4 regions of the Streptomyces sp. SID14515 genome follow, and region 1 is predicted to be linked to each of the others. Evidence: riboswitches for the same ligand, from Rfam matches in the RefSeq annotation. Region 1 holds a riboswitch; each other region holds the start of a gene.
The links. Region 1 has a riboswitch for cobalamin ahead of G3I54_RS34315 (CoA-acylating methylmalonate-semialdehyde dehydrogenase). Riboswitches for the same ligand answer to the same signal wherever they lie in the genome.

Region 1 (3,569 bases):
GCCGCCGGACCCCGGCGATGCCGACCGAGGAAAGGAAAACGCCCTATGAAGAAGACAGTCGGGTGGGCCCAGGACGGCGACGACTGGACGATCACCGTGAACGGCACGCTGTATCGCGCGATCGAACGGCCGGCGGACGGCCGGGTGCACGACTATCTGGTGCGGGGCGACGACCTGACCGCCGAGTGCCCGAGCCTGGGGCACGGGCTCGGCGTGATCCGGGCGCACGAGACCCGGCGCTGACACCCCGCAGGTCCGACGACGAGGTGCGGAGGCCGCCGCCGCCCGCGCCTCGACGTGGACCCGTAAGCCACACAGGCCGTAGGCCCCCGCCCGTGCCGCCGCCCGTCCGTGCCGTCAGCCGTCCGTGGCGTCCGGTGCCGGGCGCAGCAGATAGGTGTCCATGATCCAGCCGTGCCGCTCGCGGGCCTCCGCGCGCAGCCGGCTGATCCGCTCGGCCACCTCGTCGAGCGGGCCGGAGACCAGGATCTCGTCCGGGGTGCCGATGTACGCGCCCCAGTGGATCCACAGGCCCCTGCCCGTCAGATGGGTGAAGGTCTCATGGCCGTCGAGCATCACGACGATATCGACGTCGTCCCCGGGAAAGCCCTGGGCCAGACGCCTGCCGGGGGTGATGTGGATGGGGCGGCCGACCCCGTTCAGGGTGACGCGGTGCCGGGCGGCGAGGGCGGAGACGCTGCTGATGCCGGGGATCACCTCATGGCCGAATTCCACCGTGCCGCGGCCCCGGATGTCGTCGAGGATCGCGAGGGTGCTGTCGTACAGCGACGGGTCGCCCCACACCAGGAAGGCGCCGCACTGCCCCGGCGCGAGCTCCTCGGTGATCAGGCGTTCGCAGATGTCGGCCCGGCGCTGACGCCAGTCGCGCACCGCCGAGGCGTAGCGCCCGCCGTCCTGCTGGGTGCGGTCCCGCCACGGGTCCTCGGCCTCCACGACGCGGTAGGGGCCGGTGAGGTGTTCATCCAGGATGTCCCGCCGCAGCCGGGTCAGGGACTCCTTCTCCTTGCCCTTGCCGAGCACGAAGAAGACGTCGGCCCGGCGCATGGCCTTCACCGCGGCGAGGGTCAGATGGTCGGGGTCTCCGGCGCCCATGCCGATGACGAGGACGTGGCGCGGTGCGTAGCTCATGTCGGCCGATCATGCCAGGGGCGAGCCGGGGTGGACTTACTAGGACGTCCAACTATATCTTCGGGGCAGCGGGGTGGCCGGTGCGCAGCCGGACGCCCTCAAGGCCCGTGGTGTCAGGGAAGCCGGTGCGATTCCGGCGCGGTCCCGCCACTGTGACCGGGGAGTTCGTCCTCGCAGGACACGCCACTGACGGCGAAGCAGCCGTCGGGAAGGCATGAGGACGGGCGTCGATCCGGGAGTCAGGATACCGGCCACGGGATGTTCCGTGTTTCCACGAGGATGGAGCAGACACGCATGGCACAGGTCCGCATTCACGGCCCCGCAGGTCCGTCCCCGCGAGCGGTTCTTCCCGCCCCCTGACGGGCCCCGCCCTTCGCGTCCCACCACGGCAGGCCCCTCCGCGCCCGCGCACCGACGGTGCGCCGTGCGCCGGTGCCGCCGCGTGCCATCCCCGGATCTCACCTGACGATCTCACCGACGAGAGCAGGCTTCCATGGTCCGCGAACTCACCCATTTCATCGGCGGCAAGCACACGTCCGGCACCTCGGGCGCCTACGGCGATGTGTACGACCCCAACACCGGCCGGGTCCAGGCCCGGGTACCGCTGGCCGACCGCTCCGAGACCGAGGCGGCCATCGCCGACGCGGCCGAGGCCCAGCGCGAGTGGGGCGAGTGGAACCCGCAGCGCCGCGCCCGGGTGCTGCTGCGCTTCCTCCAGCTCGTCGAGAAGGAGAAGGACGCGCTGGCCCGGCTGCTGTCCTCGGAGCACGGCAAGACCGTGGCGGACGCGCACGGCGACCTCGCGCGCGGACTGGACGTGGTGGAGTTCGCCGCCGGTGTCCCGCATCTGCTGAAGGGCGAGTTCAGCGACAACGCGGGGTCCGGCATCGACGTCCACTCGCTGCGCCGGCCGCTCGGCGTCGTCGCGGGCATCACCCCGTTCAACTTCCCCGCGATGATTCCGCTGTGGAAGGCGGCACCTGCTCTGGCCTGCGGGAACGCCTTCATTCTGAAGCCCTCCGAGCGGGACCCGTCGGTGCCGCTGCGGCTGGCCGAACTGTTCCTGGAGGCGGGGCTGCCGCCCGGGGTGCTGAACGTCGTCAACGGCGGCAAGGAGGCGGTGGACACCCTCCTGGAGGACCCGCGCGTCAAGGCGCTCGGCTTCGTCGGCTCGACGCCGATCGCCGCGCACATCTACGCCACGGCCGCCGCCCACGGCAAGCGCGCGCAGTGCTTCGGCGGGGCGAAGAACCACATGATCGTGATGCCGGACGCCGACCTGGACCAGGCGGTGGACGCGCTGATCGGCGCCGGTTACGGCTCGGCGGGCGAGCGGTGCATGGCGATCTCGGTGGCCGTGCCCGTGGGCGAGGCCACCGCCGACGCGCTGGTCGCCAGGCTCACCGAGCGGATCGCCGAGCTGCGGATCGGCCGCTCGGACGACCCGGACGCCGACTTCGGGCCCCTGGTGGGCCGCGACGCGGTGGACCGGGTCCGCGGCTATGTCGACCTCGGCGTCGAGGAGGGCGCCGAACTGGTCGTCGACGGACGCGACTTCACCCTGGAGGGCCACGAGGACGGCTTCTTCGCGGGCGCCTCGCTCTTCGACCGGGTCACGCCGGACATGCGGATCTACCAGGAGGAGATCTTCGGCCCGGTGGTGTCCGTGGTCCGCGCGGCCGACTACGAGGAGGCGCTGCGGCTGCCTTCGGCGCACCCGTACGGCAACGGCGTCGCGCTCTTCACCCGCGACGGCGACACCGCACGCGACTTCACCCGCCGCGTGGACACCGGCATGGTCGGCGTCAACGTGCCGATCCCGGTGCCGGTCGCGTACCACACGTTCGGCGGCTGGAAGCGGTCCGGCTTCGGCGATCTGAACCAGCACGGCCCGGACGCCATCCGCTTCTACACCCGTACGAAGACCGTCACTTCGCGCTGGCCCGCCTCGGGAATCCGGGACGGCGCGAGCTTCACGATTCCGACCATGGGATGAGTGCCGTGACCACGCTCCTCACCGACGACCAGCTCGCGGTCGTCGAGACGACCCTGGACTTCGCCCAGGAACACCTGGCCCCGCACGCCGTGGCCTGGGACCAGGACAAGCACTTCCCCGTCGATGTCCTGCGCAAGGCGGCGGAACTCGGCCTCGGCGGCGTCTACGTACGCGACGAACTCGGCGGCTCCGGGCTCTCCCGCTCCGACGGGGTCCTGGTCTTCGAGGCCCTGGCCACCGGCTGCCCGTCCATCGCGGGCTATCTCTCCATCCACAACATGGTCGGCTGGATGATCGACCGGTACGGCGGCGAGGACCAGCGCGGCCGCTATCTGCCCGCGCTCTGCACCATGGAGCAGCTCGGCAGCTACTGCCTGACCGAACCGGGCGCCGGGTCCGACGCCGCCGCGCTGCGCACCCGCGC
Region 2 (3,569 bases), on a different contig from region 1:
CACCTCGATGCTCTCCCGATGGTTCGAGAAGCCGCAGGTGAGCGTAGACGAATCGGTTCGCCCCAAGGCGTAACCGGAAGATCGTCATCCAGTTACTTCGGGCGGTGGGTCGCTGCGTTCGACCACCCGCCGCACAGGAAATGCCCGAGCCGGCGCCATGCCGACGAAATGCCGATGAGAGGAATCGCCATGAAGACCATCCACCCCAAGATCACCGAGGTACTCACCGGGACGTTCAAGGTGCCCGCCGCCGAGATCCTGCCGGAGTCCACGATGGACAGCCTGGAGATGGACTCCCTCGCGGTCGCCGAGTTCGCCGTCATCATCAAGGAGACGCTGGGCGTCGACGCCGACTCGGAGAAGCTGTACAAGGACGCCACGCTGGCCGACATCTCCGCGTACATCGACGCGGCCGTCGGCAGCGCGGCGGCCGAGGCCACGGTGCCGGTGAGCAACACCCGATGAAGCGACCCGCCGTCGCCGTCACGGGGCTGGGCATGATCACCCCGGTCGGCCACACCACCGACACCACCTGGGACGGAGTCTGCGCCGGGGAGTCACCCGCCCGCACCGTCCCCGAACTGCACGGCTGCGCCGTCGACTTCGCCTGCACGGTCTCCGGCATCGACCTCGACGACGCGGTCGGCGGCCGGACCGCTTTCCGGATGGGCCGGTACGTCAAGTTCGCCGTCCTGGCCGCCCGGGAGGCGGTCGCCGACGCCGGGCTCGACCCCGAGCACTGGGACGGAGCCCGGGTCGCCGTCGTGGTCGGCACCAGCAGCGGAGGGTCCGCCGGACTCACCGAACAGGCCGTCGCCCTGGAGCGGCGCGGCCCCGAGGCCACCTCGCCCTCGGGCATCCTGCTGACCATCCCGAACATGCCCGCGGCCGAGATCGCCATCCGGATGAAGGCCACCGGCCCCAGCCTCGCCCCGTGCACGGCCTGTTCGTCCGGGGTGACCGCCCTGTCGGTGGCCCGGGACATGCTGACGCTGGGCCACTGCGACATCGCCATCGCCGGGGCCACCGAGTCGATCGTGTTCCCGGTCGCGATGACCGGCTTCGCCCGCTCCGGCGCGGCAGCGCTGCGGGACGGCGACCCCGCCCGCCTCTGCCGGCCCTTCGCCGCCGACCGGGCCGGGATCGTCATGGGCGAGGGCGCGGCGATCATGGTCCTGGAGCGGGCCGAGGACGCCCGGGCCAGAGGAGCCTCCCCCCGGGCGCTGATCGCCGGCACCGGCGCCACCACCGACGCCCACCACCCCACCAGCCCCCACCCCTCCGGGGACATCGCGCGGGCGGCCGTCGACGGTGCGCTGCACGACGCGGGCTGGCGGCCCGAAGACGTCGACCACGTCAACGCGCACGGGACGTCGACACCCCTCAACGACGCCACCGAAGCCGCGATCATCGGCCGGGCCTATCCGCACCGGCCGCCCGTCACCGCCCCCAAGGGCGTACTGGGCCACTGCATGGGGGCGGCCGGCGCCATCGAGGCGGGCCTGACGATCCTCACGCTCCAGCACGGGGTGGTCCCGCCGATCGCGAACCTGGACGCCCCCGCGCCCGGGTTCGACATCGACTGCGTCACCAAGACCCCGCGCGAGGTGCCCGTACGGCGGGCCGTCAGCCACTCCTTCGGCTTCGGCGGTCAGAACGCGGTGATCGCCCTCCAGGCTCCGTAACGGCGGAGTCCGCCGGGCCGGTGCGGCGGGCCGATCCCGCGCCGCACCGGCCCCGCGCCCAGCGGGCCGCCGCACCGCGTCTGATCTGCGGGAAGACGCGTGATAGCTTGCCGGGGCCAGTCGAACCCCAGCGACGGGGTCAGGGAATCCGGTGCGAAACCGGAACTGACGCGCAGCGGTGAGGGGGACGGGCGGGGCCACGGCCACTGGAGCACCCACGTGCTCTGGGAAGGCGTCCCGCCCGGACGAACCCGAGTCCGAAGACCTGCTGGCGCCCGCGCCCGCACCGTGGCGCGGGAACGTACGACGGGCTCCGCGGCTGGGCCCAGAGACACAGAGGTCCTTCGTGCTGTCCACGGCCACTCCCGCCCCGATACGTACCGCCGCCCTGCTCGCCGCGGGGCTCCTGCTGCTGACCGCCTGCGGCGAGGGCGGGAGCACCGGGGCCGCCGACGGGGAGAAGGCCGAGGGCTTCCCGCTCACCTTCAAGAACTGCGGGCGCACCGTCACCGTGAAGGCTCCGCCCCAGCGGGCCGTCTCCGTCGACCAGGGGTCGACCGAGATCCTGCTCTCGCTCGGGCTCGCCGACCGGCTCGCCGGTACCGCCACCTGGAGCGACCCGGTCATGAAGGGCCTGGAGAAGGCCAACGCCGGCGTCGAGCGCATATCGGAGAACCGGCCCTCCTCGGAGAAGGTCCTCGACAAGGAGCCCGACTTCCTCAGCGCCTCCTTCGCCTCGACCCTCGCCAAGGGCGGCGTCGCGCCCCGCGAACAGTTCGAGAAGCTCGGCGTCCCGACCTACATCTCGCCCGCCGACTGCGTCGGCAAGGACAACAGCGGCGGCGGCGACGGAGCCCGTACCGCACCGCTGACGATGGACAGCGTCTACACGGAAGTCCGCGAGCTGGCCCGGGTGTTCGGCGTCCCCGGGCGCGGTGACGCCCTGGTGAAGAAGCTCCGGGCCCGCGTGGCCAAGGCCACCGACGGCGTCGACGCCTCGGACGCCTCCCTCCTCTACTGGTTCTCCGACTCCAAGGCCCCTTATCTCGCGGGCTGTTGCGGCGCCCCCGGCGTCATCACCAAGGAGCTCGGCGCGAAGAACGTCTTCGACGACACCCACGACGAATGGCCCCAGATCAGCTGGGAGACCGTCGCCGACCGCAACCCCGACGTCCTGGTCATCGGCGACCTGAGCCGTATGATGCAGACCGCCGAGAGCGCCGAGAAGAAGATCGAGTTCCTGGAGTCCAACCCGGTCACGAAGACGATGGACGCCGTCAAGAACCGCCGTTACGTGCTGCTCAGCGGCCAGGCCATGAACCCCACCATCCGGACCGTCGAGGGCCTGGAGCGCGTCGCGGCCGGACTGCGCGACTTCGGGCTCACGGGGTGAGTGCCGCGAAGCGGAGGGCGGCGGAGCCCGCGCCGCCTGCGATCCCCGCGACGGAAGCGCGCCCGGCCGCCGCGCAACCCGTCGCCGCCGCCCCGCAGCCGGTCGCCGTGCCGTCCGGGCCGGTGTGGAGCGGCGGCCCGCTCGCCGTCCTCCTCTGGGTCGGCGGCGTCCTGCTCCTGCTGCTCTCCGTCGCGGTCGCCGTGACCATCGGGCCCGCCCGGATCTCGGTGCCCGACGTCTGGTCCGCCGTCGCGGCGCACCTCGGGTTCGGCGTCGGCGACCTCAGCCCGATCCGGGACGGCATCATCTGGAACCTCCGTATGCCCCGCACCCTCCTCGCCGCCGTGTGCGGCGCGGGGCTCGCGGTGTGCGGCACGGTGATGCAGTCCCTGCTGCGCAACCCGCTCGCCGACCCCTTCGTCCTCGGCGTCTCCTCCGGAGCCTCGACCGGGGCGGTCGTGGTAGTCGTCCTCGGGGTCGGCGGGGGAGCG
Region 3 (3,569 bases), on a different contig from region 1:
GCCGTCCGCACCGGCGCGTCCCACAGTCGCAGCAGCTCCTCGTCGACCTGGCACAGCGTCACCGAGCAGCCTGCCATGTCGAGCGACGTCACATAGTTCCCCACGAGCGTACGAGCCACCGGAACGCCCCGCTCGGACAGCACCCGGTGGACCTCGGCGTTGAACCCGTACAGCTCCAGCAAGGGTGTCGCCCCCATGCCGTTCACCAGCGCCAGCACCGGACCGGTGGGGCGCAGATCCTCCAGGATCGCGTTCACGGCGAAGTCGGCGATCTCCCCGGACGTCATCATCGGCCGCCGCTCACGCCCCGGCTCCCCATGGATCCCGATGCCCAACTCCAGCTCCCCGGTGGGCAGATCGAAGGTGGGGCTGCCCTTGGCCGGCGTGGTGACCGCGCCGAGCGCCACCCCGAAGCTGCGCGAGGCCCCGTTCACCTGCCGCGCGACCGCGGCCACCCGCTCCAGCGGAGCGCCCTCGTCCGCCAGCGCTCCGGCGATCTTCTCGACGAACAGCGTCGCTCCCGTACCGCGTCGCCCGGCGGTGAACGTACTGTCGCTCACGGCCACATCGTCGTCCACCACCACCTGGGCGACCTGGACCCCCTCGTCCTCGGCCAGCTCGGCGGCCATCTCGAAGTTGAGCACGTCACCGGTGTAGTTCTTGACGACGAACAGCACCCCCGCCCCACTGTCGACGGCCGCCGCCGCCCGCACCATCTGGTCCGGCACGGGGGAGGTGAAGACCTCCCCGGGACAGGCGGCCGACAGCATCCCGGGCCCGACGAACCCGGCGTGCAGCGGCTCATGCCCGGAACCGCCCCCGGAGACGAGCCCCACCTTCCCCGCCACGGGCGCGTCCTTCCGGGCGACGACCCGGTTCTCCACATCGACGGTCAGCTCGGGGTGCGCTGCTGCGATACCCCTCAGGGCATCGGCGACTACCGTCTCGGGAACGTTGATCAGCATTTTCATGTCTGCCTCCTCGTGAGCCAAGTAGCGGCGTCTCCCATGATCCCGCAGAAGCGTCATGTGGAGCGGCTTGCGACGCTTCGGCCTGTCGGGGAGGCGTGCGGGCGCACGAGGGCAGGGGTGAGCCGACCGCCGAGGGGTTAGGTATACCTAACTTCGTCGCGCAACACAACATCTGGGGTTGCGTGCATCGCCAACCCTCCAGATGTAGTGTTGTCGTTGCTGGTGGTTCGCGGGGCACGGTTGTGCCCCGCGAGGCAAGAGGGAACCCGGTGCAAATCCGGGACTGCCCCGCAGCGGTGAGCGGGAACGAACGCCGTCACAACGCACTGGGTCCGGGAAACGGGCCCGGGAAGCGACGGCCACTAGGCGTCCTGACGTACGTCAGAACAGGCCCGCGAGTCCGAAGACCTGCCACCGGCGCGTGCACCCGTATGCGGTGCACGCGCTTCGAGACCCCGAGGGAGGGTCGCGTGGCCGTCGTACGGAGCCGGGCCCGGCATGCCTTCATCGCCGCCCCGCTCTCCGCCTCACGTGCCGCCGCTCCCCTCCGGTCCTCGGACGACGGAGACAGGAACGAGCGAGAGGAGGCGGCGACCGTTGAGCGGTCTGATCTATTTTTCCAGCGTCTCGGAGAACACCAAACGCTTCGTGGAGAAGCTGGAGTTGCCTGCCACCCGCATCCCCCTGCACCCGCGTCGCGAGGGCATGCCCGAGGCCACCGAGCCGTACGTCCTGATCGTGCCGACCTACGGCGGCGGTGAACGCGCCGGCGCGGTCCCGAAACAGGTGATCCGCTTCCTGAACGTCGAGGCGAACAGAGCGCTGCTGCGCGGAGTGATCGCCTCCGGGAACACCAACTTCGGCGTGGACTACTGCCTGGCCGGCCGGGTCATCTCGGCGAAGTGCGGGGTCCCGGAGCTGTACCGATTCGAACTGCTGGGCACGGACCGCGATGTCCGTGCCGTGAGGGAAGGGCTGCGGAAGTTTTGGACACGACAGGAACCCTTGGCACGGCCGAGGGCATGAGCATCATCAGCACGACGATCACCGCGCCGCCCGCCGAGCGTGAATCGGTCGGCACCCGCCGGGACTACCACGCGCTCAACGCCATGCTGAACATGTACGACTGCGACGGCCGCATCCAGTTCGACCAGGACCGCGAGGCCGTCCGGCAGTACTTCCTCCAGCACGTCAACCCGAACACGGTGGAGTTCGGGTCGCTGAAGGAGAAGATCGACCACCTGATCGGCAACGACTACTACGAGGAGGCGCCGTTCCGGCGTTACGACTGGAGCTTCCTGGAGGGCCTGTACCGGCAGGCGTACGCCCACGAGCACCGGTTCCGTACCTTCCTCGGGGCGTTCAAGTACTACACCTCGTACACACTCAAGACGTTCGACGGCTCGCGCTTCCTGGAGCGGTACGAGGACCGCGTCGTCGCCACCGCGCTGTTCCTCGGCGCCGGGGACGAGAAGCTGGCCTCCGCGCTGGTGGACGAGATGATGACCGGCCGCTTCCAGCCCGCGACGCCGACCTTCCTCAACGCGGGCAAGGCGCAGCGCGGTGAGCTGGTCTCCTGCTTCCTGCTGCGGGTCGAGGACAACCTGGAGTCCATCGGACGCGGCATCAACTCCGCGCTCCAGCTCAGCAAGCGCGGCGGCGGAGTGGCGCTGCTGCTGACGAACCTCCGCGAGCAGGGCGCGCCGATCAAGAAGATCGAGAACCAGTCCTCCGGTGTCGTGCCCGTGATGAAACTGCTGGAGGACTCCTTCAGCTACGCCAACCAACTCGGCGCACGGCAGGGCGCGGGCGCGGTGTATCTGCACGCCCACCACCCCGACATCATGCGGTTCCTGGACACCAAGCGGGAGAACGCGGACGAGAAGATCCGCATCAAGACCCTCTCGCTCGGCGTGGTCGTGCCCGACATCACCTTCGAACTCGCCAAGCGCAACGAGGACATGCACCTGTTCTCGCCGTACGACGTCGAGCGCGAGTACGGAAAGCCGCTCTCCGACCTCTCGGTCAGCGAGCACTACGACGACCTGGTGGCCAACCCGCGGATCCGTAGGACCGTGCTGAGCGCGCGGGAGTTCTTCAAGACGATCGCGGAGCTCCAGTTCGAGTCCGGCTACCCGTACCTGCTGTTCGAGGACACGGTGAACCGGGCCAACCCGATCCCCGGCTGGATCAACATGTCCAACCTGTGCTCGGAGATCCTCCAGGTCAACACACCCAGCACCTACGACGCCGCGGCGAACTACGAGACCGTCGGCAAGGACATCTCCTGCAACCTCGGCTCGCTGAACATCGCCGCCGCCATGGGCTCCGGTGACCTCGGCGCGACGGTGGAAACCGCCGTACGCGGGCTGACCTCCGTCTCCGACCAGTCGGACATCGACGCCGTGCCCTCCGTGGCCCACGGCAACGAGCGCTCGCACGCCATCGGCCTGGGCCAGATGAACCTGCACGGCTACCTCGCCTCGCAGCGCATCCACTACGGCAGCGAGGAGGGCGTCGACTTCACGAACCTGTACTTCTACGCCGTCGCCTTCCACGCCCTGCGCGCCTCGAACCGGATCGCGATCGAACGCGGCA
Region 4 (3,569 bases), on a different contig from region 1:
CGGGGGCACCCGCGCGGCCTGCTGCGGCAGATCCTCCCGTACGAGGGCGACCCCGCCCCGCCGGCCCGTACCGACGCCGAACCGTCCGCGCGGCCGCGCACCCCCGGAGGCACATCGTGATCGAGCTGCTGCTGCCCGCCGACGTCTCCTGTGCCGCGACCCGCGCGGACAGCGTCCCGGACGGAACCCTCTTCCCGGAGGAGGAGGCGCTGATCGCCAAGAGCGTGGCCAAACGCCGGAACGACTTCGCGACGGCCCGTGCCTGTGCCCGGCGCGCCATGGCCGGACTCGGCCTGCCGCCGGTGGCCGTGCTCCACGGCCACCGCGGAAGACCGCTGTGGCCCGAGGGAATCGTCGGCAGCCTCACCCACTGCGCCGGGTACCGGGCGGCCGCGCTGGCCCGTGCGAAGGACGTGCTGTCGCTGGGCATCGACGCGGAACCGCACGCCCCGCTCCCCAGCGGCGTACGGGAGTTGGTGACGCTGCCCGCCGAGCGCGAGCGGATCGGTCCGCCCGCGGCGGAGGGCACGGGCGAAATGGACTCGGGCGAAATCCACTGGGACCGGGTCCTGTTCAGCGCGAAGGAGAGCGTCTTCAAGACCTGGTATCCGATCACGGGCCTCGAACTCGACTTCACCGAGGCCGACCTGACGTTCCATCGGGCCGACGGCGGTCCGGGCAGTCCGAGCAGCCCGGACGGCCTGAGCGGCCTGGGCAGCCCGTCCGGTCTCTCCGGCCCGTCCGGCCTCTCCGGGCCGGGTGACAGTGACGGTCCTCGGGACGGGGTGGCCGCCGAGGGCTCCTTCGCCGCCCGTCTGCTGCTCACCGACCCGGCGCTGCCGACGACCCTGCACGGGTTCTGGCGGATCGAGGACGGGATCGTCGCCACGGCTGTGCTGGTCCGGCCCGACTGGCGGGACGGCGAGGCGGCGTGACGTTCGGCCGACCGGCCGGGACAGCGCGACGTGCCGTGACGGTCAGCCGGCCGGGGGAGCGGTCAGGGGGCGGCCCAGTGCCACATTCCACCGGCCCGACCGCCCGCTGAGTTCGGTCAGCGTCAGCGGGGCGACGTCCAGCCGCCAGAATGCCTCCGCCGGCAGCCGCAGACCGTGGACGACCGCTGCCCGGACGACGGCGGCCTCGGCCACCGCCAGGACGCTCGTGCCGGGTGCGTCCGGTCCGCCGAGGGAGTCCAGCCACCGCCCGATCCTCCCGACCAGGTCGTGCAGCGACTCGCCGCCGTGCGGAGCCGCCGAGGGGTCGCCGAGCCATGCGGTCACCTGCGCGGGTTCGGCGGCGGCCACCTCGTCGAGACGGCGGCCGGCCCAGCGCGCCAGGTCCCAGCCGGCCAGGGCCGGTTCGGCCCGCGCCGCCAGGCCGAGCGCCGCGGCGGTCTCGCGGCACCGCTCGGAGGGGCCGCTCAGCGCGAGCCCGGCTTCCGGCACCGCGCCGGCCGCGGCCCGCGCGCGCTCCCGGCCGGACCGGTCCAGCGGAGCGTCACCGTCGAAGCGGGCCTCCCGCAGCGCCGCGTTCATCGCCGGTGAGATCAACATCACCCGTACTGTCATGTTCCTGCCCTCACTCCTTCACCGTGGGCCCCAACGTCCTGTAGCCCCAAGGGATCCGCGCTCCGCGGCTCCGCAGATTGGACCATGGCGGCACCTGCGTACAGGCGGTATGGTCACGTCGACCATGACGAGGGTGTGACGGAAGTCCGGTGAGAATCCGGCACGGTCGCGCCACTGTGAACCCGCATCCGTGCGGGGAAGTCAGACCCGGCACCTTCGTCCGAGGCACCACGACAGGGACGCGTGTTCCCACAGGAGGTACTGCGATGGCACAGTCCGCCGTTCCCGCAACCGGGACATCCGCGATCACTCCGATCTCGGCGAAGGCCCTCGCCCCGTGGGCGGTCTTCTTCGGCATTCTCATGCTCGTCCTGCTGTACTTCGTCGGCGCCGAACAGGGCGCCACCGCGCTCATCTCGGGCGAAGGCGTCCACGAGTGGGTCCACGACGGCCGCCACCTGCTCGGCTTCCCCTGCCACTGAGGCGCCTGCGGTGCCTGAAGCACCAGGGAATCAGCGGACACGGGAAGCAAGAGAAATCAGGAAACCATCGTGAACTCCATATCTGTCAGAGCTCTGCTCGTGCGCGGCATGCTCGCGGGCCTGATCGCGGGTGCGCTCGCGCTCGCCGTCGCCTACTTCCTCGGTGAGTCCCAGGTGGACGCGGCCATCGCCCTCGAAGAGGCCCACAGCCACGACCACGGCGGCGGCGAGGAGCTGGTCAGCCGCACCATGCAGGCGACCGGCGGACTCGCCACCGGCGTCCTGGTCTTCGGCGTCGCCGTGGGCGGGATCGCCGCCCTCGTGTTCTGTTACGCGCTGGGCCGCATCGGCGACTTCGGCCCCCGGGCCACGGCTGCGCTCATCGCGGGCGCCGCCCTGCTCACTGTCTACGTCGTGCCGTTCCTGAAGTACCCGGCGAACCCGCCCGCCGTCGGCAACCCGGACACCATCGGCAAGCGCACCACCTTGTTCTTCCTGATGGTCGCCCTCAGCGTGCTGCTGGCCGTCGCCGCCGTCATCATCGGCAAACGGCTCGCTCCACTACTGGGCAACTGGAACGCCACCATCGTGGCCGTCGCCGGCTTCGTTCTGCTGATCGGCCTCTCCTACGCCTTCCTGCCCTCCTTCGACGAGGTGGGCAAGGACTTCCCGGCCGCCCTGCTGTGGGAGTTCAGGCTCTCGACGCTCGCGGTCCAGGCGACGCTGTGGAGCGTCTTCGGCGTGGTCTTCGGCTATCTCACCGAACGCCTTCTGACGCCCGCGGCCGGTGCCGCGACGCCCCGCACCGCGAGTGCGGTGAACTGAGCGGATCGCCCGCACACGACAGAACCCGCCGGGGGCCTTACCGGCGGGTTCTGTCGTGTGCGGGCAGGGCGGAAGAGGGGTAGCGATGTTTATTATCATTGCTACGTTCGCGAGGTAGCGCCGCTACGGCGACGGTGTTAGCGTTGATCTCATCGGGTTTCACGGGACCGCCGCGACCCCAGTCGCCAGGAGCACTGCCATGACCGAACAGTCCGCATCCGTACCCACATCCGCATCCGCATCTGCGTCCTCCGCGCAGGCCGCGCGCGCCGGTGACGCGCCTCGCCGGGTGGCCGTGGTCACCGGGGGCTCGCGGGGTATCGGCCGTGAGAGTGCCGAACGGCTCGCCGCCGACGGCTTCGCGGTCGTCGTCAACTACGCGGGCAACCGGACCGAGGCGGAGGCCGCCGTCGCCGCCATCACCGCCGCGGGCGGTGAAGCCTTCGCACAGCAGGCGGACGTGGCCGACGAGGTCGCCGTCGCGGCGCTCTTCGATGCCGCCGAGGAGACGTTCGGCGGCGTCGACGTCGTGGTGCACGCGGCGGGGGTCATGGCGCTCGCGCCGCTGGCCGAGCTCGAACTCGACACGCTCGACCGGATGCACCGCACCAACATCCGGGGCACGTTCGTCGTCGACCAGCAGGCCGCTCGGCGGTTGCGCGAGGGCGGGGCCATCATCAACTTCTCCAGTTCG

Region 2: it holds a riboswitch for cobalamin, as region 1 does, so the genes downstream of both, G3I54_RS30840 (ABC transporter substrate-binding protein) here and G3I54_RS34315 (CoA-acylating methylmalonate-semialdehyde dehydrogenase) in region 1, are expected to answer to the same signal.
Region 3: it holds a riboswitch for cobalamin, as region 1 does, so the genes downstream of both, nrdI (class Ib ribonucleoside-diphosphate reductase assembly flavoprotein NrdI) here and G3I54_RS34315 (CoA-acylating methylmalonate-semialdehyde dehydrogenase) in region 1, are expected to answer to the same signal.
Region 4: it holds a riboswitch for cobalamin, as region 1 does, so the genes downstream of both, G3I54_RS10060 (CbtB-domain containing protein) here and G3I54_RS34315 (CoA-acylating methylmalonate-semialdehyde dehydrogenase) in region 1, are expected to answer to the same signal.

The regions. Positions count from the first base shown of each region.
Region 1 is NZ_JAAGMH010000143.1:25,492-29,060, reverse strand. It holds gene G3I54_RS34325 (hypothetical protein) at 46-243, shown strand; gene cobF (precorrin-6A synthase (deacetylating)) at 358-1,149, opposite strand; cobalamin riboswitch at 1,241-1,420, shown strand; gene G3I54_RS34315 (CoA-acylating methylmalonate-semialdehyde dehydrogenase) at 1,643-3,145, shown strand; gene G3I54_RS34310 (acyl-CoA dehydrogenase family protein) at 3,142-3,569, shown strand, end outside.
Region 2 is NZ_JAAGMH010000130.1:44,933-48,501, reverse strand. It holds gene G3I54_RS30855 (acyl-CoA dehydrogenase) at 1-73, shown strand, start outside; gene G3I54_RS30850 (acyl carrier protein) at 190-465, shown strand; gene G3I54_RS30845 (beta-ketoacyl-[acyl-carrier-protein] synthase family protein) at 462-1,685, shown strand; cobalamin riboswitch at 1,786-1,973, shown strand; gene G3I54_RS30840 (ABC transporter substrate-binding protein) at 2,032-3,078, shown strand; gene G3I54_RS30835 (iron chelate uptake ABC transporter family permease subunit) at 3,186-3,569, shown strand, end outside.
Region 3 is NZ_JAAGMH010000130.1:19,693-23,261, reverse strand. It holds gene dhaK (dihydroxyacetone kinase subunit DhaK) at 1-971, opposite strand, end outside; cobalamin riboswitch at 1,178-1,402, shown strand; gene nrdI (class Ib ribonucleoside-diphosphate reductase assembly flavoprotein NrdI) at 1,569-1,997, shown strand; gene nrdE (class 1b ribonucleoside-diphosphate reductase subunit alpha) at 1,994-3,569, shown strand, end outside.
Region 4 is NZ_JAAGMH010000053.1:56,954-60,522, forward strand. It holds gene G3I54_RS10045 (metallophosphoesterase) at 1-120, shown strand, start outside; gene G3I54_RS10050 (4'-phosphopantetheinyl transferase superfamily protein) at 117-935, shown strand; gene G3I54_RS10055 (histidine phosphatase family protein) at 978-1,568, opposite strand; adenosylcobalamin (AdoCbl) riboswitch at 1,695-1,789, shown strand; gene G3I54_RS10060 (CbtB-domain containing protein) at 1,835-2,050, shown strand; gene G3I54_RS10065 (CbtA family protein) at 2,120-2,875, shown strand; gene G3I54_RS10070 (SDR family oxidoreductase) at 3,075-3,569, shown strand, end outside.